Regions from separate parts of the Methylocaldum gracile genome, predicted to be linked through region 1. Evidence: riboswitches for the same ligand, from Rfam matches in the RefSeq annotation. Region 1 holds a riboswitch; each other region holds the start of a gene.

Region 1 (5,313 bases):
GCTTTTCCAAGTCCTTGAGCGCAGGGTCGTATTCGGCCACGAACAGGGGATCGTCCTTCGGAAGCTTGACGATGTATTTCGGGTCGATGGTGTGATTGTTGTCCGGCCGATGGCAGGTGGCGCAGGTGCGTCCGTTGCCGCCGAAGGTTTCATTCAGAAAAATCTCCCGCCCTCGGGCAATCTCCGCGCCGAGAACCGCATCGAGATCGTTCCGCTTTTTGGCATCTGCATGAGCGAGCTTGGGCAGCATGAATTCGAACGGCTTCGCCGCGAAGCCGGTATCCTGTCGGGGAAGATTCGGCCAGCTACCCACACGGGTCACGGTCCAAGGCTTGTCGCCGTAATAAAGCCTCTGCATGAAACCCGGAGTACCGAACAGCACGCCCCCCTCTTCGGGATTTCGTTTCTCTCGGGTAACGGCAATCAGATCCAAAGTGAATCCGCTCATGGCCAAGCCGTCGAGACGGGTCTTCAAGATCCGTTTCCCTTCACTGTTCGGTTCGAGACGGCCGAGCCTCTGCATGGCGTTGGCCTTCTCCTGTCCACCCGCCTTGTGCCAGCCGGTTTTATTATCGACCAGCCAAACCTCGTAGCCTCCCGCATCGAGTCCGCTGACTTCGACCGTCACCCATCCCTCCAGCAGGTCGAGCCGCATGCGTCCCTGCGCCCGGCTGAATTCTCCGGATAAGGCTTTCGAATAACCGAGCGGGATGGTCAGAAAACGATCGCCGCCGTCAGCTTCATAAGCGGTTTTCCAGCGGCTGTACGCGTTCTTCAGGGTTTCGACATCGCCGTGGCCTGTGACCAGCTCCGACTTGGAAACTTCGGTATCGGTAAGCAGCAGGTAGGCGACCGTACCCCCAAGCATGAGCGCCAGCGCCGCCAAAAGTGGAAACGTATTTTTATTCACGGACTCGTACCAGGATCGGATTTATTGGAAGAACGTAGCTATACAGACGGCGATCCCACTCCTACGGACGACCAACGCGCGAACCGCTGAGCCTTGCTCGGCCGTTGCGAAACCTTGGTCGCGAGGAGGTGTCGGACACCGCCCGCATTGGACGACCCTGTCACTACGTTGAAATTATTGTTAAACGAATGGTTACGGCACCCGCCGAAACCGGTCATCAACCCCAAGGCCTCCGGCATCGCTTTGAGCACGCGTCTGCCGTGTTCGGATGAGCCGGGACATATCAATGCTCTATGGCCAGATCGATCGGATGAGCCCGGGAGATCGTTCCACCCGGGCACTCTTGCCTCTCTGGTTGCCAAGTTATGCCGGAGTCGGTTTCGAAGTCCGGCGGCCGATGGTAAATACGCCAACCAAGGCACTGCCGAACAGCCATACGGCAGCGGGAATCGGAACCGGCTGGACTGTCAATTGATAATTGCCGGCTACGCCGCCCAAGGCGCCTATGATGATCGTGTATTCGCCCCCATAAGTGGTGTCGAGGTCGAATACCTGCGACAAGGTCTCGCCGACCGAGGATGCCACGCCCCAACCGAGCAGGGTGAGATCGTCGGAGCCCAGCGGATTGTTTACCGGGGTCGGATCGGTAAAGAAGGTATCGTGCCTAGAAGCGCCGGCACCGGTATCCCAGCCGCCGTAAAGCGCGTAGCCGAGTTTGAGGTTGGCGCCGCCGTCGGCAAGGTCGTCCGCCAGAGTGATTTTGAATTGCGATATTCCGGCATCCACGCAGCCCTGGGCGCTGCCGCCGCAGGACCAATGGATCAGGCCGAAGTCCGCTCCGTGGCCCCAACCCTGTCCGCCGTTGTCGGGATCGGACCAGGAAAGGCCGCCGACCCGCAGCATTCGATCCGTGGGAAGGTCGGGATCGTTATTGTTGTTATAGTTGGCAATCTGCCGCTGCAGGCTGCTGCCGTTGGTGGATGTGGGCGTGCCGGTCTCGATGGTGCGGCCGGCCGCCGCCGCGCTGTGCATGCCCGCATACCACATGACGGGCAAACTCCCGGTATAGCCGACACCGCCGTTGGTCCAAACGCCGCTCGCGTCGGTGCCCGGCATTCCGTCGGCGCCGTTGATGCTGCCGCCGGTGCCGTCGCCGTAACCGGCGATGTTGAACGTGGCGTGCGCGTGAGCCTCGGGCGCAGCGACCAATGTTCCCCCGAGCATTCCCGCGAGGGCCAGTATTGTTGCCGTGGTTTTCATACTATGATTCGTCCTCGTCACTGTTAGTGGTCGTCCAAAAGCTCGTTAACAGTGATGTCCGCGGCGCTTCACCGTACCCAATGGAGCTGCGCCGCGGTCCTCCCCATCACACTAGGAGGCGGCTCGGCCGTCTCGAATACTCCATAGCATCGAGACCCGAAGCTTTCCGGCCCCGCCTCGCGGCGGGTGTGGCGATTCGGACAGACCTAACGGCGGTCCATCCCGACAAAGATCCCTCGGGCGATCCCTGCCAGCCGATTCCTTGCGAATCCGTGTGTATCGCGTCTTTTTACGAGCCCCCTAAGCGGCGGACCCGGCCTTTGCTGAAACAATAAATATGCCACTAAATAATCATTGCTAATCAAACAGATAAATCGCATGCAAACGCCACCGACGTGGCAAATCACGCAGTCTCATGGGTGATTCCACACAAAAGTTCCCCGCTTAGAGCGCGGAAAGGAAGGCGTGTACATACGTCGAGGTCTTGTTTCAGGCGGGAACGGCCATGACGTTCTTGCGGCGCTGTCCCAGCGTGACCAAACTCGCGAGGGCGCTGCCGAACAGCCAAACCGCCGCGGGGACCGGAACCGGTGCGGTGCTGATATTCAAGCTGTACTCCGCGATGTTCTGACTCCAGTTCCCCACGCCGGCGCCGCCCAGGTAGATGGAATAAACCTGACCGGCCAGGGCCAGAAAGGTCAAACCGTCTACACCGTCGACGGTGCCATCGTGAGTCAAGTAGCTCAGTCCTACGGTGCCGAACGGGTTATCGGCTTCGTAAGGTTTCGCGGGTGTGCATCCGGGGCAGTTCCAGGAGCCGTGATGAGAGTAACTGCCAGTACCGGAGTCCATGCCGGTGAAGACGGTGATGCCAAAGTTCTGAATGTCGTAGCCGGTTCCCGTAACCACCACGGGATTCAGTGTTACCCACATAGTTTCTTCGGCCTTGATCAAGCCAATATCGGTCTGATGTCTCCAGCCGGTCGGCCCGTTGGCTGTCGGAACTCCGCTGCCATTGACGCCTGCGTCCTGCCAGGCCCCGGCGCCGGTATCGATTTCCGCGGCGAAGCCGTAACGCGTTACTGCATCTGCTTTCGAGATTTCGAGCGTGTTGCCCGCCGAGTGAAGCTCGGCCGCCCAGTTCAGATGAGACGTACCGGCATAGCCGAAAGGCAGCGTGGTGGCACTGGCGGTTCCGACCCAACCCGGCGATACCGTCGGATAGGTCGGATTGCCTATACCCCCATAGTTCCAGCCGTCGGTGGCGGACAGCTCAGTGGTGGTGAAGGTGTTGTACATCGTATGCGCCTGGGCGCCGGAAACGGCGCCTACGGACAAGACGGTACCGGCGAGGGCCATGGCCACCGCTTTGGTCAGTTTGTTTTTGTTTTTGGACATAGGAAATTACCTCGTGCTGTTCTATGGAGTTGGTCTTTGTTTTCACATAGGCAGCGATGTCCGCAGCGCTCCCGTCAAAAGCGGAAGGCGCTCCGATCTCCCCATCACCGAGGGAGGCGGCCCGGCCGTCTTGGGATCAAATTCACAAGACCCGTGGCTTTCCGAACCCGCCTCGCGGCGGGAGTGGCAGGTGCAAAAGGGACTCCGCCCTGCTACGGTCTACGCTCCCCTTCCCCGGCAATGGTTTTCGGGTTTTCCGTAGCACAAAGCGCGTTCGAACCGGAATTCGGTCGAACCGGCCGATACCCCAAGAGCAATAAGCGCGCCTGAGGTAAACCGTTGATATAGCGCTATTTCTATGACGAACCTAACGGAAGCTGCGGGATATCCCATGTTTGTAGTGCGGGTATTCCAGCATGTGGCGACCCAAATCATCCGGAGGGTCAGCCAGCTCTTTCACTACACCGTTTCAAAGCGGCGATCGGCTGAGGCCGAGGCGATGAAACGGCCGGATATCGCCGACACCGGCGCATGCCACATGGTGCGCCCAGCCTCGAAGGCAAGCTCGACCGCCTTGTCCCGCATCATGCGGCGACGGCCTTGTGTCTGTGCCGCCCGACGAATCCCATCCCGGCCAAAGCACTGCCGAACAGCCAAATGGCGGCCGGTATCGGAACCGGAGAAGACGTGATGTTCAAGACGTAAAGATCCTTGTTTTGATTCCAATTGGCTCCGCCGCTACCGCCCAGATAAATGGAATAAATCTGACCGGCCTCCGCCAGGAAGGTCAGACCGTTGACCCCGTCGACGGTTGAATCGTGGGTCAAATAAGTTACGCCGGTGGTGCCGAACGGATCGCTCGCGGTGAAATCTAAGCCTTGAATCGGGCTATTCCATGCCTGATGGTTCTCATAGCCGGTACCGGTGTCCATACCGGTAAATACCGTAATCCCGAAGTTGGCAATTTCCGAATTGACGGCGGAGAGATTCAGCGTGACATAAGCATCGCTGTGCGACATCAACAACCCGATATCGGTGGTGTGCGACCAGCCCTGAGGGGTTGCTCCCGCGTCGAGCCAGGCGCCCCTGGCAGTATCGATATCCGCTGCAACGCCATATCTCGCTTGCGCATCTGCCCTGGAAATTTCCAGCGAATCACCCGCGTTATGGAGTTCGGCCGCCCAGTTCAACGCCGAAGAACCGGTGTAACCGAACGGCAGCGTCGTCGGGCTAGCGGTTCCGACCCAACCCGGCGATACCGTCGGATAGGTCGGATTGTTTATACCGCCATAGACCCAGCCGTCGGTTCCCCCATCGGTAGCGGGCGTTCCGGCGTTGTAGGTGTTGTACATCGTGTGTGCCGATGCCTCGGCAACAACCCCTAAAGAAAGGGCCGAGCCGGCAACCGCCATTGCGATCGCCCTGGCCAATCTGGTTTGTTTCATATGAATCCCTGCAAGTTGGAAGTTGAGATACCACGCCGTTAACCCGCATTGCTCATACCCCTTCGCTTCAGCCGTTCGCGCCGCAAAACGGTGTAATTCCAAATCCCTTCCAATCCGGAATTGATTTTCGAAGGGTGGCCGTAACCTACCCTACGCAACGTTCATTCGCATGCCGAATGGAGTAAGAAGTGCAAGCTAAGCGCAACCGATACTTAACAAGTGTCGTGCCAGTGTCCAAATCGAGGCACTACGGTGCTTCCAAGGCTTTACAAATAGGCCGGAATCCGGGAAATGAGGTAT
Region 2 (5,313 bases), 2.1 Mb from region 1:
TTGTCCTTTACAGATCCAACAGGTTCTTACCGCTGGTGGTGTTGACGACAGGCGCGCGGCAGTTATCCAGCGAAGCACCCTGCTTGTGGGTTAGGTTGATCGTCGGATTGTTGGCCGCATCGAACGGGAAGGTCTGGGCGTTGGTGCCGTTGGTGCTGAGAGCCAGGAAGCCCGACTGGCCGAACGGATGATTGAACTCCACGTTCAGGTCTTTCACGATCGACGGCTTGCTGGCGTCCTGAGCGACCTTCTGCAGGATCGTCAGCACGTCTCCCGTCGGGCCGCCGACCGAAGCCTTGCGCCACTGGAAGGTCTGCTCAACCCAATCCGGGTAGCGGCCGGCAGCCACCTCGGCCAGCGTGGGCGCGGCACCGTCGATCTTCACGAAGCGGTAGTTCTTGCGAGCGATGGAATTGCCGTTCTTATCCCTGCCGGAGTTCTTTTCCAGGCTCTGTATGCCGATCGCCCAGCGCTTGCTGTTGCCGGAATTGCCGCCGCCGGTGTTGGTGCCATCGTTGAAATCGGCCAGGCAGTTGTCCACGTCTCCGGAACCCGACTGGCCGATGCCGTTCAGGGCGAGGTTGGTCGAGGGGACGATCGGTCCGCTCAAGGCATTGCTGCCGGACACCGGAGGCACCGCACCACTCATGCACGGATTGTTCAGGAATACCGCGTTGGCTTGCGCCTGGGTGCCGGAACCGTCGACGCGGCGGCAGACAGCCACCTTGTTGTCGGTCAGGCCCATGCCGCCGGAATAGCTGGTGAAGAAGTCAGAGGAAGCGCCACCGACCTGAACCTTGAATCGATTCCAGTTCTGCACCTTGCCGGCCAGCAGCGAAGCGACCTGTTCGGAGCTGAGACTGGGCATGCAATCGGGATTGCTGTCATCCCCCAGCACGCAACCGGCGGGGAGCCGGCCCTGGTCCATCTGCGCGTCCTGCAGGGCGGTATAGAGAGAGAGCGTCACCGGGATGCCGAACACCAGGCCCGCGGCCGGGGTCACGTCCAGCAAGCTGGAAACCTGGCTGGCTGTGACATCCGGCTGCTTCACGCCGCCCTCGATGGGCGCGTTAGGACCACGGAACAAATCCGGGTTGACGTCGCTGACGCCCAGATCGGACTCGTGCAGAATGGTGTCGCCCGCATTGGCGAGCGTACAGCGATAGAATGTGTCAGGGCCGGTCTTGCTGCAGTTGCCGTTATTGATCTGCATGTGCGTGATCGCCTGATCGAGGATCAGGGGCGTTACGCCCTGCGCCGAGCCGCCCTGCGAACGTTTGTGGAACAACACGTTCGGGTTGACGGTGCTGAGACCGGTCACCTTGGTGGAGTCGAGAGTGCAGAAATAGGCCGAGTGCTGCGCTCCCGGCTTGGATGCGTTGGCGTTGTCGCGGTAGATGTCCAGAGATCCGGCCACGCACAGTTCGGAAAAAAGCGCTTCCACGCCCTTGTCCTGCGCCGTGGCGCCGGATGCCCAGATTTCGATATCCACGGCCGCGCCGGGAGCGAGAGCGAAGGCTTCGCCGGCGCCGAGCAGCGCCGTTGCCGCCATGGCGACAGACAAACGATTGAATTTCATCGAATTTTCTCCGTTAAGGATATTTGGGAGATTACGCTTTCTGGCCGCGGCGGCTGACCAGGGTCAAGCCGGCCAGAGCGGAGCCCAGCAGATAGATCGCCGCGGGAACCGGTACCGGAGAGGTGCCGGCCGGGCCGAATTCCAGGGTGCCGTTGCTCGACAGCAGCCAGCGCCCGGCAATCTGATTGACGATGCCGTCGCTGTCGTCGCCGGTGTTATTGGTCACGTGGAAGAAAAGCGTTGCCAGGTCGACGCCGCCGGCCGTGGAAGCAAACACGCTGGGAGAAGCACCCATCAACGGACCCCAGTTACCGTCGTCCCAGGACTGCGGCAGTCCGTTATCCACGACGCCCGACACGTTGTCGCCCAGAGCGGTGTTCAGCTTGCTGATATAGTTCTGAATGATGCTATTGGTGCCGAGTACGTTACCGAAGCCGCCGTTGAACGAAGACCCGGTGGCCAAAAAGCCCCATTGATCGATATTGGCGAAACCCTCGTCGAGGGTGTACACGGCGGCGATGTTGTACTGAAGATCGGTCTGACCGGCGAAGCCGGCATAATTGGCGTCCGCGGCCAGATTGACGTTGAAAGTCCAATTCGAACCGGCGTTCAGCACGTCAGTGAGGGGAACGTCGAGATCGCGGAAGTAGGTGCGCCCCAGGCCGCCGTTCGCGTCGGGATCGAAAATCGACACGAACAATTCGCCCACGTTCGGATACAGGCCGCTGTTAATGGACGCTTCCGCGCCGGTGGCGCCCAAAGCCAGCATCACGCCGGCGGTAATCGCTTTCAGTTTGTTCATTTCCATGCCTCGTCTAAAATCGCGGTTGAAAATACCTTGCAGACATCTCCCCAAGGTCAATCTGCAGGGCTGTTTTCAGCCGGTCGCTTTTCGGCGACCGGCTTTTTTGTGCCGTTTTTCAGGCACCGAAAACAAAAAAAGCCGGGTTGCCATCAACGCTTGTGTGGCAACCCGGCTGTCTTGAAATCAAGACCCGTGGCTTTCCGGCCCCGCCTCGCGACGAGTGTGGCTTTGTCCTAGCAACCCTCCTGGACCGGGCTCCTGCTCCCCGGCCGCAACTTGAACCGCACTGCGGTTTTCTTCCGTCCCTTTGAAGGCGAGACAGACTTTAATGTCGCTTTTTTACAACCAAGTTAAGTTTGTGTGACACCGATGAAATTTTTTGAAAAAACTCAACGCACGGCTCCCGCGCATCAACTAAGTCTTTGTTTTGGATTACATTTGCGTGCTGTGTTTTTTTTCAAAACTTTAAGTCGCAGATGATTGCGAGCTGCCCCGGCTGTAGCTTTTTCGCTGAACGACTTTACGGATTCGCAACATGAAGGCGGGGGAATCGAGGAAGGGCACCGCCGGACCTGACTTCTTCCGAGCGCCTTGCCCGACGCATCGGGGCGGTGGGTCGGCAATCCTTTGCCGACAAATCCCGTCGGGAAGGGTCGCGATTAAAGCGACCGTTTGCGATTGGAAGGGACCGACTAAAGGTCCGTTTGCGATTGGAAGGGTCGCGGCTAAAGCGACCGTTTGCGATTGGAAGGGATTCCCGACCTACTCCGCGGTTCGGTGCCAGCCGGCCTGCAACCGATTGATCCGGCATGCCTCCGTCGTTAGGCTGGTTCCCGAACTCCCGTTTGGGAACCGACGTTGAGAAGCTCCCGCTTCTCGATTCGAATGATGTTTCGAGAAGCTCGAGCTGCTCGGGTATAGCTCCCAGGCGGAAGCTTGGGAGCCAGCGAAAATCCATACCGGAATGGCGGTCCGCTGACCTGTATAGCAGCGACCGTTTGCCATCAAGCGCTGACGCTTAGCCGGGCCTGCATCCGAACGCCTGCGTCGGCAAGGGATTGCCGACCTACGGCCGCTCGTTTCGGCCTACATTTAGAGCCTATCCCAGTAGGTTCAAAAACTCTTCGACTCGGCTCAGGGCGAACGGCCTACTGAGATAGGCACTTAGAGGTACGGGGCGGTTTCCCAAGCCGCACCGCTATACTGCGGTGAAAAACGATCGAGCACCGGAATATAAGGTGGCGAAATTTCGCCGAGATGGGGCAAGATACGCTTCCTTCAAATCAACCCCCTTAGCTCTTGAAACGCTTATTGATATGGAGCGCCGCTTTTGCGGTCCTTGCCGTGGCAGGCGTCGAAATGGACCTGCTCCCCAATGCACGAACCTTGGAACTGGTCGGCCAGCGCTATGGATCGGCGGCCGTCGAACGTCTGTCGGCGTGGCGCGACCTGGTTCTGCATCTGGGCAGTGCCGGCGAGCACGAGAAGCTGGCGCGAGTCAACGATTTCTTCAACCGCCTGCCCAATATCTCCGACCCTGACCAATGGGCGCGCCGCGACTACTGGGCGACTCCGGTGGAACTCCTGGCCGCCAACGGCGGCGACTGCGAGGATTTCGCCCTGGCCAAATATTTCACCCTTCGAGCGGCAGGAGTGGCTCCCGACCGATTGCGGGTCACTTATGTCCGGGTCTGGCGGCCACGGCTGAGCCGCATGGAGCCGCACATGGTCCTGGCCTACTATCCCGCCCCGGAATCCGAACCGCTGATTTTGGACAATCTGATCGGCGATATCCGGCCGGCCGCCGCGCGGACCGATCTAGCGCCGACCATGAGCTTCAATGCGGAGGGGTTGTGGTCGGCCAAGCAGCGCGGGCAGCATGGCAAACTGGGTGAAGCGTCCGACATACGCCACTGGAACGATCTGTTGGCGCGCATGCACCACGAAAAGACGGGAGCGATTCGATGAAGACGATGAGCCTGAAAACCCTGCTGGTCCTGATGCTCGGTCTGCTGTTTCTGCTGCTGGGGCTGGCTCTTTTCGCCACCGGCCTGGTGAATACCCACGGTTTTCTGCAACGCCAGTTGCACGCTCATGCGCAAGAAACGGCAACCACTCTGGCGCTGGAACTATCGCCCGCGCTGGCGAGCAACGACACCGCGGCGGTGGCCAATGCGGTGGACGCTCTCTACGATAGCGGCTACTACCGGCGTATCGCCGTGATCCGCCCCAACGGCGAATCCGTCGTGGAGCGGGAACTCCCCTTGAAAGTGGACGGCGCTCCCGAGTGGTTCATCAGCCGCGTGCCGTTCGACGCTCCCGCGGGTCGGGCCGAATCGATGGCCGGCTGGAAACTTTCAGCCGTGGTCGACGTGGCCAGCCATCCCGGTTTCGGATATAGCCAACTTTGGCAGATGACCTGGTCCATCCTGGGCTGGACTCTGGGTTTCTGGCTGATCTCCGCGCTGCTGTCGGTATGGCTGCTGCAAAAGGCGTTGCGTCCGCTGGACCGGCTGGAAAATCTGGCGCTTCGCATCGGCGAAGGCAAGTTCGAGCCTTTGGCGGAGCTGCCCCGTATTCGCGAACTGCATCATATCGGCTCGGCGTTCAACCGTATGTCGGAAGCGGTGCGGCGCATGCTGAACGCGAAGATGGAAACCATCGAGAAACTACAGCGGGATCTCCACCACGACCGGCAAACCGGTCTTTTCAATCGCGCGTATTTTCTCGCATCGCTGGACGCGGCCCTGGCAATATCCGGAACGCAGCACGCCATTGCCATCCTTCAGCTCACCGGACTGGCGGAATGCAATCGCCGATTCGGACGCGATACGGGAGATCTTGTCGTCAAATTTCTCGCCGATGTTGTGGAAGCTGTCGCCGAAAAGACGCACGGCTCGGCGGCGCGAATAGACGGCGCGCAGTTTGC
Region 3 (5,313 bases), 450 kb from region 1:
GATTGCCTGTGCGGCAATGACGGCAGTATTTCCCGGTCTCTTCGCCACCGCGTCGGCGTCCGATAATAGCCAAAGCGTGCAGTTGGGGCCTCGGCCGTTTTTCCTGGTTAACGATATGGAAGACGGCGAACTCAAAAACGAGCTTCGGAGATGTGCGAAAGGTCCCTTCAAAAAGACCGATTTCTCGATCGGTCACCGCGGCGCCGCTCTGCAATTTCCCGAACACACCAAGGAATCCTACGAAGCCGCGGCCCGCATGGGCGCCGGCATTCTGGAATGCGACGTGACCTTCACCAAGGATAAGGAATTGGTGTGTCGTCATGCGCAGAACGATCTTCACACGACTACGAATATCCTTGCCATCCCCGAGCTGGCCGCCAAGTGCACGAAGCCGTTCTCGCCGGCCACCTTCGATGCCAGCGGCAATCTCCTCACGCGCGCCACGGCGGAATGCCGCACCAGCGACATCACCCTGGCCGAGTTCAAAACCCTTCGCGGCAAGATGGATGCGTCAAACCCCCGCGCTAGAACCGTGGACGAATATCTCGGCGGCACGGCGAATTTCCGCACGGATCTCTACGCCGGCCCGACCAGCGGCACCCTGCTTACGCATAGGGAAAGCATCGAGCTTTTCAAGAAACTGGGCGTGAAGATGACTCCCGAACTGAAGAGCCCTAGCGTGGCCATGCCTTTCGACGGCTTTTCCCAGGAGGATTTCGCCCAGAAAATGATCGACGAGTATAAGGAAGCGCGCGTTTCCCCGAAAAAGGTCTTCCCTCAGTCTTTCAGCATCGACGACGTGCTCTATTGGGTCCGCTACGAACCCGCCTTCGGCAAGCAGGCCGTGTATCTGGACGATGCCGAAACGGTCGCCGATCTGCCCGATGCTGCCACCTTGGCAAGCTATAAGACCATGGGCATCAATATCGTGGCGCCGCCGACGTTTGCTTTGTTGGACCTGGACGCCGGCGGCAACATCGTGCCCTCGGAATACGCCAGGAACGCCAAGGCCGCGGACCTGGATATCATCACCTGGACACTGGAGCGCTCCGGAATTCTCGCCGACGGTAATAATGGGTTCTATTTTCAGACCATCGATTCCGCCATCAAACGCGAGGGCGACGTAATGAAAGTGCTCGACGTGCTGGCGAAGGATGTGGGTATTCGTGGCGTCTTCGCCGACTGGGCCGCGACGGTGACCTATTACGCCAACTGCAAGGGATTGTAAGGGGCGCTGTAAACCCGATCACCGAGCGAGCGGGAGCGAGAAATCGAAGCCTCCGGCGGGGTTTTGTTGCGTGAGGTCCCAAGCCTGCATAGTTCATGAAAGGAGGGTGGGCGGAATCGAAAAGCCCTTAAAATTCAACTGCTGACATTGAATTTTTGAGGAGATTCCGCCGTGATCCATGGTACCGGACAACGTGAACTGTTCGCGCACGTGGCGCGCCGCCGGATCGGCTCATCCCGGACTTCGACGCCGCCGATGATCTCGCGGCTCCCTGGCGCCAAGCAGCACAAACCCACTTTGCCGCCACCGAGGACAAACAACGGGTGTCGGCTAGCTCTTGTTGGAAGCCCTGCGCCGGAGGGGGCTCGCCGGCGCCGAACTGGCTCGCGCGCAGTGTTCGAGCCCGAGGGTGAAGTTCCTCAAGAGTTGTCGCGGACTTTTAGCGACGCTGCGTCATGAGGATGATAATTGCAGCACTGGCCTCGGCCGTTCCGGCTGGCGGTCGGCTCGAGGAACCGGACCGGGATAAGCGCCGGCCCGGTTGTGACGTTCGGCCGCGCCGTCTGCTTCCGCAGTCAGCGAAGCAGATTTGCACCGAATCCTCGCCCATTCACCAAATGGGCTTGCCATGCGAGGCTCACGCAGCCAATTTGCTGGAACGGCGAGAGATGACGCTCATGCCGGCCAAGGCACTAGCGAGCAGCCAGAAGGCCGCTGGAACCGGTACCGCCGTCAGCGTGAGCGATCCATCCGCCTGGTAGAGAATGCTCGTCGATGTAACCGGTATGCCGCCGACGGAAGAGATGGCGGGAGGTGCGGTGGGGTTTCTGACGAACAGGGAGAACAACGACTGGCCGCCGCCGATGGTATCGGGATCGTATACCGCCGAATCATAGAAACTGGTGTTTCCGACGAAGGTAAATTCGCTCGAGGTTACGCCAAGACCGGAAGGAAACTGGGTGCTTACCGTGACGACCCCGGTTCCGCCCGTCACCGATCCCTTAAGAATATTGGTGCCGTCCGTGATGCCCGTGTCACCGGTTACGTCGCGATTGACGGCGCTGTCGAAAAACAGGTCCAGCGAGCCACTCAACACCTGGAAGTTGATGGTCCACAGCCCGTTGCCCAGATTCTGCGCGTTCGTGACTTGTGTTTGGAAAGCCGACTGGGTGGTCAACTCGTAAGAGACGTTCAGTTTGGGGTTGCTCACCGTGGAGGTGCCCAACTGATGGTTGGTGACGTAAGACTGGTACACGCCTGAATAGATGTCTCCCACCGTAATTTGGGAGGGATTGGCGATCGTGTCCGGTACGAGCAATGCCAGACCGCCGTCGCCCGCCGCGAAGTCGTAAGTATCGAAGGGACCGACCGCTTCGCCGGCCGAACCGCCCACGACGGTGTAGTCCGCGGTACCCACCCAGTTCGGCAAGGTTGCCGCACCGGCAGTACTTGAGAATCCGACGCCCGTCAAAGCGAGCGCCGAAATGATCTTACTTGGTTTCATCCGAATTACCTTTTCACTGTGTTGACGTTGAACTCACAGTGATGTCCGTGATTCTGCCCACAGGTGGTGAGCGGTGCCACGGTCCTCCCCATCACTCGGGAGGCGGCCCGGCGATCTCGACAAACGCGAGACCCGTGGCTTTCCGGCCCCGCCTCACGGCGGGTGTGGCTCTTCGGCAAACACGTTCAGCTGGTCCTACAGCTTGACGTGACCGGTAACCGACCTAAGCCTCCTTGCTCATTTTTTCGAAATACCCGGTCAAATTAAGCCGAGACTGTTACACGTCAGTTAATGATTGGTTAAATCTATGTAATCAATTTATGACAAATGACTCGTCGGAGACCGATTAGGTGGATTCTGTCCAGTCTCCCTCTCCATGAGCCAGTGAGCCAGGCTCAAAAAAGTGGACACCATCAATCGCGTAAATCCGGTGATTGGTGGTGGAACGAGATGGCGAAATTACCGAGACAGCCGTTCAAGGCCGAGCTTCGTGCGCAGGTGATGAGATGAGCCAGCGAGGGGAAACCATTCGTGCTGGAAGCGGCGCGGCGGCAGCGGATGGCGATAGACCGAAGGCACTCTGCCGATACGCCAGGTCGAATCGGCGGATCAGGTCCCGCTTGGTCCCCGGCCTTGGTTCGGAGCCTGATCACGTTTCCGCCAGCCGTACCGGCCCACGTCCACACGAAGAGCCGAGCGAATTGGGACGGGTTAGCTTTGGCAACGGCTGGGATCAAAGCCTATCTTCGTAGACTTAGAGCGTTTTCATCTCGCTCGTACGGCAAAACAGGCTTGGCGGAAGTCGTTGGCGCCTTCGGCTCGGGTGAATGGATTCAAGCATTCGTAGGTCGGCAATCCTTTGCCGACAAACCCGTTGGCCCAACGGCTATCTTCGTAGACTGAGTGCGCCGATCGTACAACTTTTTCGGCATGCACTCCGCACCACCAGCCCCGAGATCCCGCTGGCGAACAGCCAAAAGGCGGCCGGTACGGGAACCGCGCTGGACTGAATGCTCAAGGACAGACCGGCATTGGCGGCGAGCGGCCCCGAGAGGCTGAAGAACAATCCTTGATTGGGTTCGGACGGATTGCCCAACACGCCCAGATCAATATTTCCGGCGTACAACGCCTGGAAATTGAGCGTCGCCAGCGTCAGCGTTTGGTTGGCCGGAGTGTTGGCAATGCCGGGGAAGGCCGATCCCGCCAAATCCAGTTTGACCAGGCCGCTGTCATCGCTGAAGGACGGCGAATACGTGACGCCGGTGAACTGAGCGGCGGTACCGTTCAGCACCGTGTCGAATCCGAACGCCAGCAATTCATCGGAAGCGTCCAACCCATCGAAGGGCTGAGTCAACGTTAAATCGATACTGAAGCTGTCGCCAACCAGCACGGGGGCATTCCCGACCAAATTGAGCGACACCACGGCCGAGTGGGAAGGGGCCACGGCCAATAGCCCCAGAATGGCAATTGCGAGGCGGGCTTTAAAAATCAACATCGTTTATCTCCAGTTAGGGGTAAAGGGCCGCCTCGTTGCAACGGGGCGGCCGATCGCTGTTTAAAGGCCTGCCTTGACACGATAGGCAGCGTAGTGGCCATACCAGCGCTGGTAGTCGGCATAGGTCACGCAGCCGACGCCGTCGTAGTTAGCCTCCGCCAAGTAGCCGGATTGGCCCGAACACTTGCCCAAGGCGGAGCGGAAGCGGTTCTGGTCCGCTACGTCGACGTCGCCGTCCTTGTCGAGATCGCCCGGCACCAGCACTTCCACCACGACCGGATCGTGGTCCGACGAACGATGCGGATCGGCACTGTAGAAGCTGGTGACCTGATCCGGCGTCTTGAAGTCGGTGTTGTAGTCGAGCGCGATTGGCTCGTCCGCGTTGATGTGCCATTCCGCGACGCCCTTGACCTGATAAGTGAGCGTCAAACTGGACAGGGCATGATCCAGATAGCCTGCTTCGCCGTCGAACACGTACGAATACGCGTCCTCGCCAAGGAAAGCCGCGACCTGATTGGTAAAGCCGTTCTGTTCCAGGGTCCGGATGGGATCTTCCTTGGCGTAGGCATTCAGATCGCCGATGACCAGGGCATCGGTGTTGCCGCTCCCGGTGGGATCCGCCGCCAGCCAGTCGGCCAGGGCCTGGGCAGCCCCGGTCCGGGTCAGGTTGCAGTTTCCCTGCTCGTCGCCCACGTCCGGGTCTCCCACGTCGGTGCAAGCCGAGCCTTTGGACTTCAAGTGATTCACGACCACCGTCAGCTTCTTGTTGGACAGCTTGTCCAGGAAGGTCTGGGCCAGCGCGGGCCGATTCTTGGTGTCGATGAAATCGGGATCGACCGAGGAGTCCAGAATCGCGAACGACCCGACCGGGCTCACTTTCGCCGGCTTGTAGATCAGCGCCACGCGGATCTCGTCGGTGCCGACGATACCGGTGTCGATGAAGGCGTACTGAGAGGACCCGGCATAGACGTTGAGGCTGTCCACCAGATCCCGGATCGCCGGATAAGCATCGTCGTCGTTCTCGATTTCCATGAGGCCGATCACGTCGGCGTTCAGGCCGTGGATGGCGGGGACGATCTTGTCCTT
Region 4 (5,313 bases), 1.6 Mb from region 1:
GGATATAGCGAATCTTACCCCCACAAACATAGGTTCGACACTTATGGGATTCGGCTTCGACCTGCCAACGGGTGTGAGTGTTGTAGCGGGAACTTATGAAGATCTATCGGGCTATTTCCCTAATCTGTTATTCAATGTGACCTTAAATCCGTATAACCAAGTCGATATCGCTATCGCGTTGAACAGTAATTTCTCGGGTGGAAATCCGAATGGCGGGCTTACCGAAGGCTTAACTGCGCAAGTCTCGCTTGATTTCATCACAGATCCTATTTTGGATGGAGCTGGCATCACTAGCGCATTTATCAACACTTTGGATGACTGCTATGCGAGCACAAGCTGCTACGCACGTTTTCAGGAGGTTGGTTCAAATGGACAAGGTTCTGACAAAGTGCTCGGTGACATATCGGTTCCAACTACGCCTCCTCCTCCACCGCCCGATATAACCGTTCCAGAGCCGAGCATCTTATCACTCTTGGGAGCCGGTCTGCTTGGTCTAGGCTTTAGGAATTGGAGAAGAAAAAAGGCATAGCTCTGAAAAGATCACAAAGACTTCTGATCAGGCAAACTAAAAAGCCGTCCCATTGGGACGGCTTTTTCTTTGAGGTTTGCTGAAGAATATCCGTTTTTTTGGCAGAAACCTTTTCTGTCAACCCCTAGGCAATCCTGCAATTCCTTTTCATTTGTAAATCTGAATCGACGTTTGATTGGTGTTACCCGCCGCATCGGTGCCAGTCAGCGTGATCGTGTGCGTGCCCTTCGCGATGCTGCGGGTGTTCCAGTTATAGGAGATCGAGCCGCCGCTGGTTGAAGCTCGCACGGCGCCGTCGATGGCCAGCTTCAGCCCCTGCAATTTGACGTTATCGCTGCCAGTGCCGGTAATTTTTGTCGAGTTACCGACCTTCACGCCATTGGAGGGGCTGGTGATTTTAACCGTGGGCGGAGTTGTGTCGACGCTGTTAGCCGAGGTGGTCGCCGAGGCGGTATTGGAGAAGGCGGAGTTGCCGACGCTGTTGTAGGCGTAGACACGGTAAGAATAAGTGGTGCTGGCGCTGAGGCCAGTATTGGTGAAACTCGTGACGTTGCTGCCGAGCGAAGCGACTTCGCTCCAATTGACGCCATCCAGCGAGCGCTGCACCTTGAATCCGGTTTCGTCGCTAGACTTATCCGTCCACGTCAAGGCGATACTGCTGGATGATTGAGTAGTCGCCGCCAAACTTGTGGGGGCAGTCGGAACCGTGGGCGTCGTGGTGGTCGTGGTCGAGGACCGGAAACTGGCGACGGTGGCGCTGGTGCCATTCATGGAACGGGCGGTGTCCTGGTAGTTCGCCACCCCGGTCGGCTGGCCATTGTAATAAACGTTAGGATTAGAAAAGTGCGAGATTCGTGGCGAACTGCAACTGTAGGACATGACATCGTGGAACACGCCGCAGATCCGGTAACCATAAGAGTAGGGGTACACGCCGGCGTAGGCGGAATTGTCCGGGTCGTGCATGTTGCCCTGATTGTGGCCCAATTCATGCGCCAGGGTATCGTTGCCGAGGCAGTTGTATTTGGAATCGTCATGCACGACGGCGAACGCATACGGAGCGAACCAGGAACCCAGGCTATTCATCACGTAGGCGATGCCGCAGTAGTTGCTTTCAGCGGTTATAAGCGCCACCTGATCGGCGCCGTACTGGTTGCGTAAGGAGTGTACCTCATCCATTTTGCCATCGCTGGTGCCGGTGACATCCGACAAGCTGGTCGACATGTTGCCCGTCTCGGTATAGCTGACTTCGGCCATTTTTACCAAGTTCAACTGCATGTCCACCTGACTGTTCAGGTAGGCCTGATTGGCCTTGGTAACGGCGTTAATAATCTTGGCTTCTATGCCCGAGACGCCGCCAGCATTCACGCGGGCCTGAGGCGTGTAGACCACCAGCAGATCGATGACTTGGCCGGTGCTGGCGGCTGCGGTGGACGGGCTAGTCGAGGATGTCGTTGTACCGGCCAATTCACCGGCGGCATTAATATCCGGCGCGAGGGGTTCCGAATGCGGAGCGGTCTTGTTGGGATCGATCTGGCGGACGGCATGCGTTTTATTGCCGGCGTAGGCGATCTCGAACATTCTGCCGTCGTCCATCACGACGGTTCCGAACATCGCCTGCCCCCGAACGGCGAGGATCACCTCGCTGCTGCCTTCTTGCCCTTCGATATGACCGACCCAGGACAAACGGCCGTCGATGTCTTCGATACGATCGCGGATGGCGGTAACCGTGGTGTCGTTGAGCAGTTCGAGGGTGAGCGTATCGGCCTTCACCGCGTTGAAGTCGATGGCTACGCCCCGGCTGCGGCCCTTGATGGCTTTGATCTGCGCCTTGGCCTGCGTGGGCAGGGTCAGATTCGTGTCGCTGAATAAGCGCTGCGGCGGCGCCGCATGGACGACACCCACAGTAGACGTTAAGGCTGCAAATACGCCAGCCAGTCCGAGGATATTTTTGCGGCGCGCAGCGGTGAACTTAGAATGCTGAGTCTTGTTGCTCACGTTGTGGTCCCCTAAGAGTCGAGTTGACGGCGATGGTCTCTGGGAACCCGCGGGGATGAGACAAACCAAAGCAACCTTTGGCTTGAGCTGGCAATCCCGCTGTCATAGGAGCCTGGCTCCCGTAGACCGGTAACTTTGCGCCACCACCTTTCGATGGTTTTGCCTTTTTCAGATCAAGCGGCATTAGGTCAGCGGCTCGATTTTTCTGTAGAAATAAGATTGGTCTAAATCTAGGGAATTTGTGTGATTGAGTCGGCAAAAAAGTGTTGTAGATTGTTTCATGTAGGCATTGATTGTTGTTTTTTATCAGTGGCCGTAATCGTTCGCCGGGTGGCTCCTCACCTTCGGATAAACGATGCATTGCTGCCCGTACCCCCCCTTGGGCACAGGTTAAGCGAATCGCAGCTTCTTTTGAGTTTGTAGCGTTGCTATGACACCGGAGTGGCTGACACGTCAAACGTTATCCGGTGCCATGGCGGTTTAGCACGCCGTATGCCAATCCGATGTTCGTTGATGATCGGCCTGGCGAATCCTTGAATCTCTTGTATGCAGAGCAGGACTTGAGTCAGAAAATGACCGGTTCCATGGAGTGGCCGGGCAAAACATGTCTCCATTCGGCAACAGCCATGTGGCATGTGTCACTGTCCATTTCCAGGAAAAACGAGAAAAACGCGTTATCCAGCGGCGATTTGTCCGATTATTCCGGCTGGCGACACTAGGAAGATCGTCTTGGAATGGCTAAGAGCGGAGCGGTTTGCAGTCCTGACTCGATTCACCCGAACTGTCATACGGGCACCCTTTGATGGATACGTATGATAGTTCGGGCTTAGAGCGTTTTTATCTCGCTCGTCCGACAAAACAGGCTTGGCCGAAGTCGTTGGCGCCTTCGGCTAGGGTGAATGGATTCAAGCATTCGTAGGTCGGCAATCCCTTCCCAATCGCAAACGGTCGCTTTAGCCGCGACCCTTCCGACGAAGACGCTCGGCCGGGACATGGTGTCGGGAAGGGGGGCTTCGGCGCTCCAATCGCAAACGGTCATCCCAGGAGCGCTGGGATGACCCTTCCAATCGCAAACGGCCTGGCCGGGAGCGCCGGCCACGCCCTTCCCGAAGACGCCGTTTGCGATTGGAAGGGTCGCGACTAAAGCGACCGTTTGCGATTGGAAGGGATTCCCGACCTACTCGCGAGTGCCCGTACAGTAGGTATGAAAATGCCCTAAGTACATTCCGTAAATATTTGCGGAATCTCGACAGATTGGCGGGGTTGTCCTGCAGGTTGCCTATGCCGCAAGACTTCCCTGAATGTACTTAGATAACGAATTTTTGCCTCAGTGGCAGATTCCAGCCGGTGCTACTCGATCAAGATCAGATAAAGCGTAAGGCTACGATATTCGACATTCGATCAAATGCGGCGACCAAAGCGATATCGCCGACGCTCATTATCGGCGTCGTTGTCGGTCCTTCCCGTAACGCCATTGACAACCGACGCTGTTGCCGTTGTCACGACTTCACTGGGGCTGGACTCGGCTATGCCGTTATAGGCCGATACGCGATACGAGTACTCGCTGTTCGGGTTGAGTCCTGTGTCTGAGAAACTGGTGATGTCGGAGCCGAGTAACGCTACCTCTTCCCAGTTGACTCCATCGCGGGAGCGCTCCACTTTGAATCCCTCCTCGTTATCCGAGTTATCCATCCAGCGAAGATTGATTCCATCGTCGGATTGAGAGAAAGCTGCCAGCCTGCTTGGAGTCGCCGGAGCGGAAGCGGCCACTTTACTGGCACGCCACGCGGCAACCGTGGCTCGGGCTTTCTCCATCGACCAGGCGGTCGCCGCGGCCTTTGAGGGATTTATGTTCGGATCGATTCCTGTGGGTTTGCCGTTGTAGTAAACGCTAGGATTGGCGAAATTCGAAATGCGCGTTGCCCCGGTGCAGGCGTAAGACATAACCGTCCGGAAACCGCCGCTTTGGCACAGACGATGCCCATAAGAGTAGGAATAAATGCCGGCATAGCTGGAGTTGGCGCGGTCATGCGCGTTGCCCTGGTTATGGCCCAGTTCGTGCGCCAGAGTTTGCGCGGCGAGACAGTACGCTCTTGAGTCGTCATGCACGACAGCGAACGCATAAGGTGCAAAGGAGCTACTCAGCCGCGTCATTTGATAGGCGATACCGCAGTAATTTGCGTCGGCGGAAACCAGGGTCACTTGATCAGCACCGTATTGATTGCGCCAGGAATGTACGACGTCCATCTTGCCGTCCGTTGTGCCGCGAAGATCATTAAGCGTGCGGGCCATATCGCCGCTTTCCGTGTAGTTGACCTCAGCCATGCGCACCAGGTTGAGCTTCATATGAACTTTGCTGTTGATATAGGCTTGATTGGCGGCCTCGACGGCTTTCACGATCTTGGCTTGAATGCCCGAGGTGCCGCCGGCATTGGCGCGTGCCTTCGGCGTATAGACGACCATCAGGTCCACGATCGTATCGGTGATCGTGGCTGCGGCTATCGGCGGCTCATTGGCGGCCGTCTCGGCTTCCGAACTGGCCGGCGCGTTGGCTAGATCTGGGTCCATTTCAACATCGGGAATCGGGTGCTTGTGAGGCAGAATCTTTCTCGGGTCCACCTGCCGGACGGTATGAGTATCATCATCGTTGGCAAGGATCTCGTAGATTTCACCATTCCCCCGCTTGATGGTTCCGGACATGGCTTTTCCGATCACAGCCAGAATGACTTCGCTGTCGGGTTCGCCCTGCAGATGACCAACCCAGGCGGAATGCCCCTGAACATTGTCGA

What was found. A riboswitch is a leader RNA that binds a small molecule or an ion and turns the genes downstream of it on or off. The one in region 1 is predicted to bind cyclic di-GMP.
Region 2: it holds a riboswitch for cyclic di-GMP, as region 1 does, so the genes downstream of both, ACWJJK_RS19320 (VPLPA-CTERM sorting domain-containing protein) here and ACWJJK_RS09945 (hypothetical protein) in region 1, are expected to answer to the same signal.
Region 3: it holds a riboswitch for cyclic di-GMP, as region 1 does, so the genes downstream of both, pepA (flocculation-associated PEP-CTERM protein PepA) here and ACWJJK_RS09945 (hypothetical protein) in region 1, are expected to answer to the same signal.
Region 4: it holds a riboswitch for cyclic di-GMP, as region 1 does, so the genes downstream of both, ACWJJK_RS17110 (reprolysin-like metallopeptidase) here and ACWJJK_RS09945 (hypothetical protein) in region 1, are expected to answer to the same signal.

The regions. Positions count from the first base shown of each region.
Region 1 is NZ_CM132196.1:2,244,229-2,249,541, reverse strand. It holds gene ACWJJK_RS09950 (hypothetical protein) at 1-910, opposite strand, end outside; gene ACWJJK_RS09945 (hypothetical protein) at 1,274-2,170, opposite strand; cyclic di-GMP riboswitch class I at 2,285-2,373, opposite strand; gene ACWJJK_RS09940 (hypothetical protein) at 2,660-3,568, opposite strand; cyclic di-GMP riboswitch class I at 3,681-3,766, opposite strand; gene ACWJJK_RS09935 (hypothetical protein) at 4,028-4,156, opposite strand; gene ACWJJK_RS09930 (VPLPA-CTERM sorting domain-containing protein) at 4,153-5,013, opposite strand.
Region 2 is NZ_CM132196.1:4,362,004-4,367,316, forward strand. It holds gene ACWJJK_RS19315 (hypothetical protein) at 8-1,579, opposite strand; gene ACWJJK_RS19320 (VPLPA-CTERM sorting domain-containing protein) at 1,611-2,381, opposite strand; cyclic di-GMP riboswitch class I at 2,544-2,621, opposite strand; gene ACWJJK_RS19325 (transglutaminase-like cysteine peptidase) at 3,744-4,352, shown strand; gene ACWJJK_RS19330 (EAL domain-containing protein) at 4,349-5,313, shown strand, end outside.
Region 3 is NZ_CM132196.1:1,798,376-1,803,688, forward strand. It holds gene ACWJJK_RS07860 (glycerophosphodiester phosphodiesterase family protein) at 1-1,228, shown strand, start outside; gene pepA (flocculation-associated PEP-CTERM protein PepA) at 1,866-2,732, opposite strand; cyclic di-GMP riboswitch class I at 2,831-2,911, opposite strand; gene ACWJJK_RS07870 (hypothetical protein) at 3,619-4,227, opposite strand; gene ACWJJK_RS07875 (ExeM/NucH family extracellular endonuclease) at 4,288-5,313, opposite strand, start outside.
Region 4 is NZ_CM132196.1:3,848,531-3,853,843, reverse strand. It holds gene ACWJJK_RS17115 (cistern family PEP-CTERM protein) at 1-529, shown strand, start outside; gene ACWJJK_RS17110 (reprolysin-like metallopeptidase) at 677-2,524, opposite strand; cyclic di-GMP riboswitch class I at 2,611-2,698, opposite strand; gene ACWJJK_RS17105 (M12 family metallo-peptidase) at 3,926-5,313, opposite strand, start outside.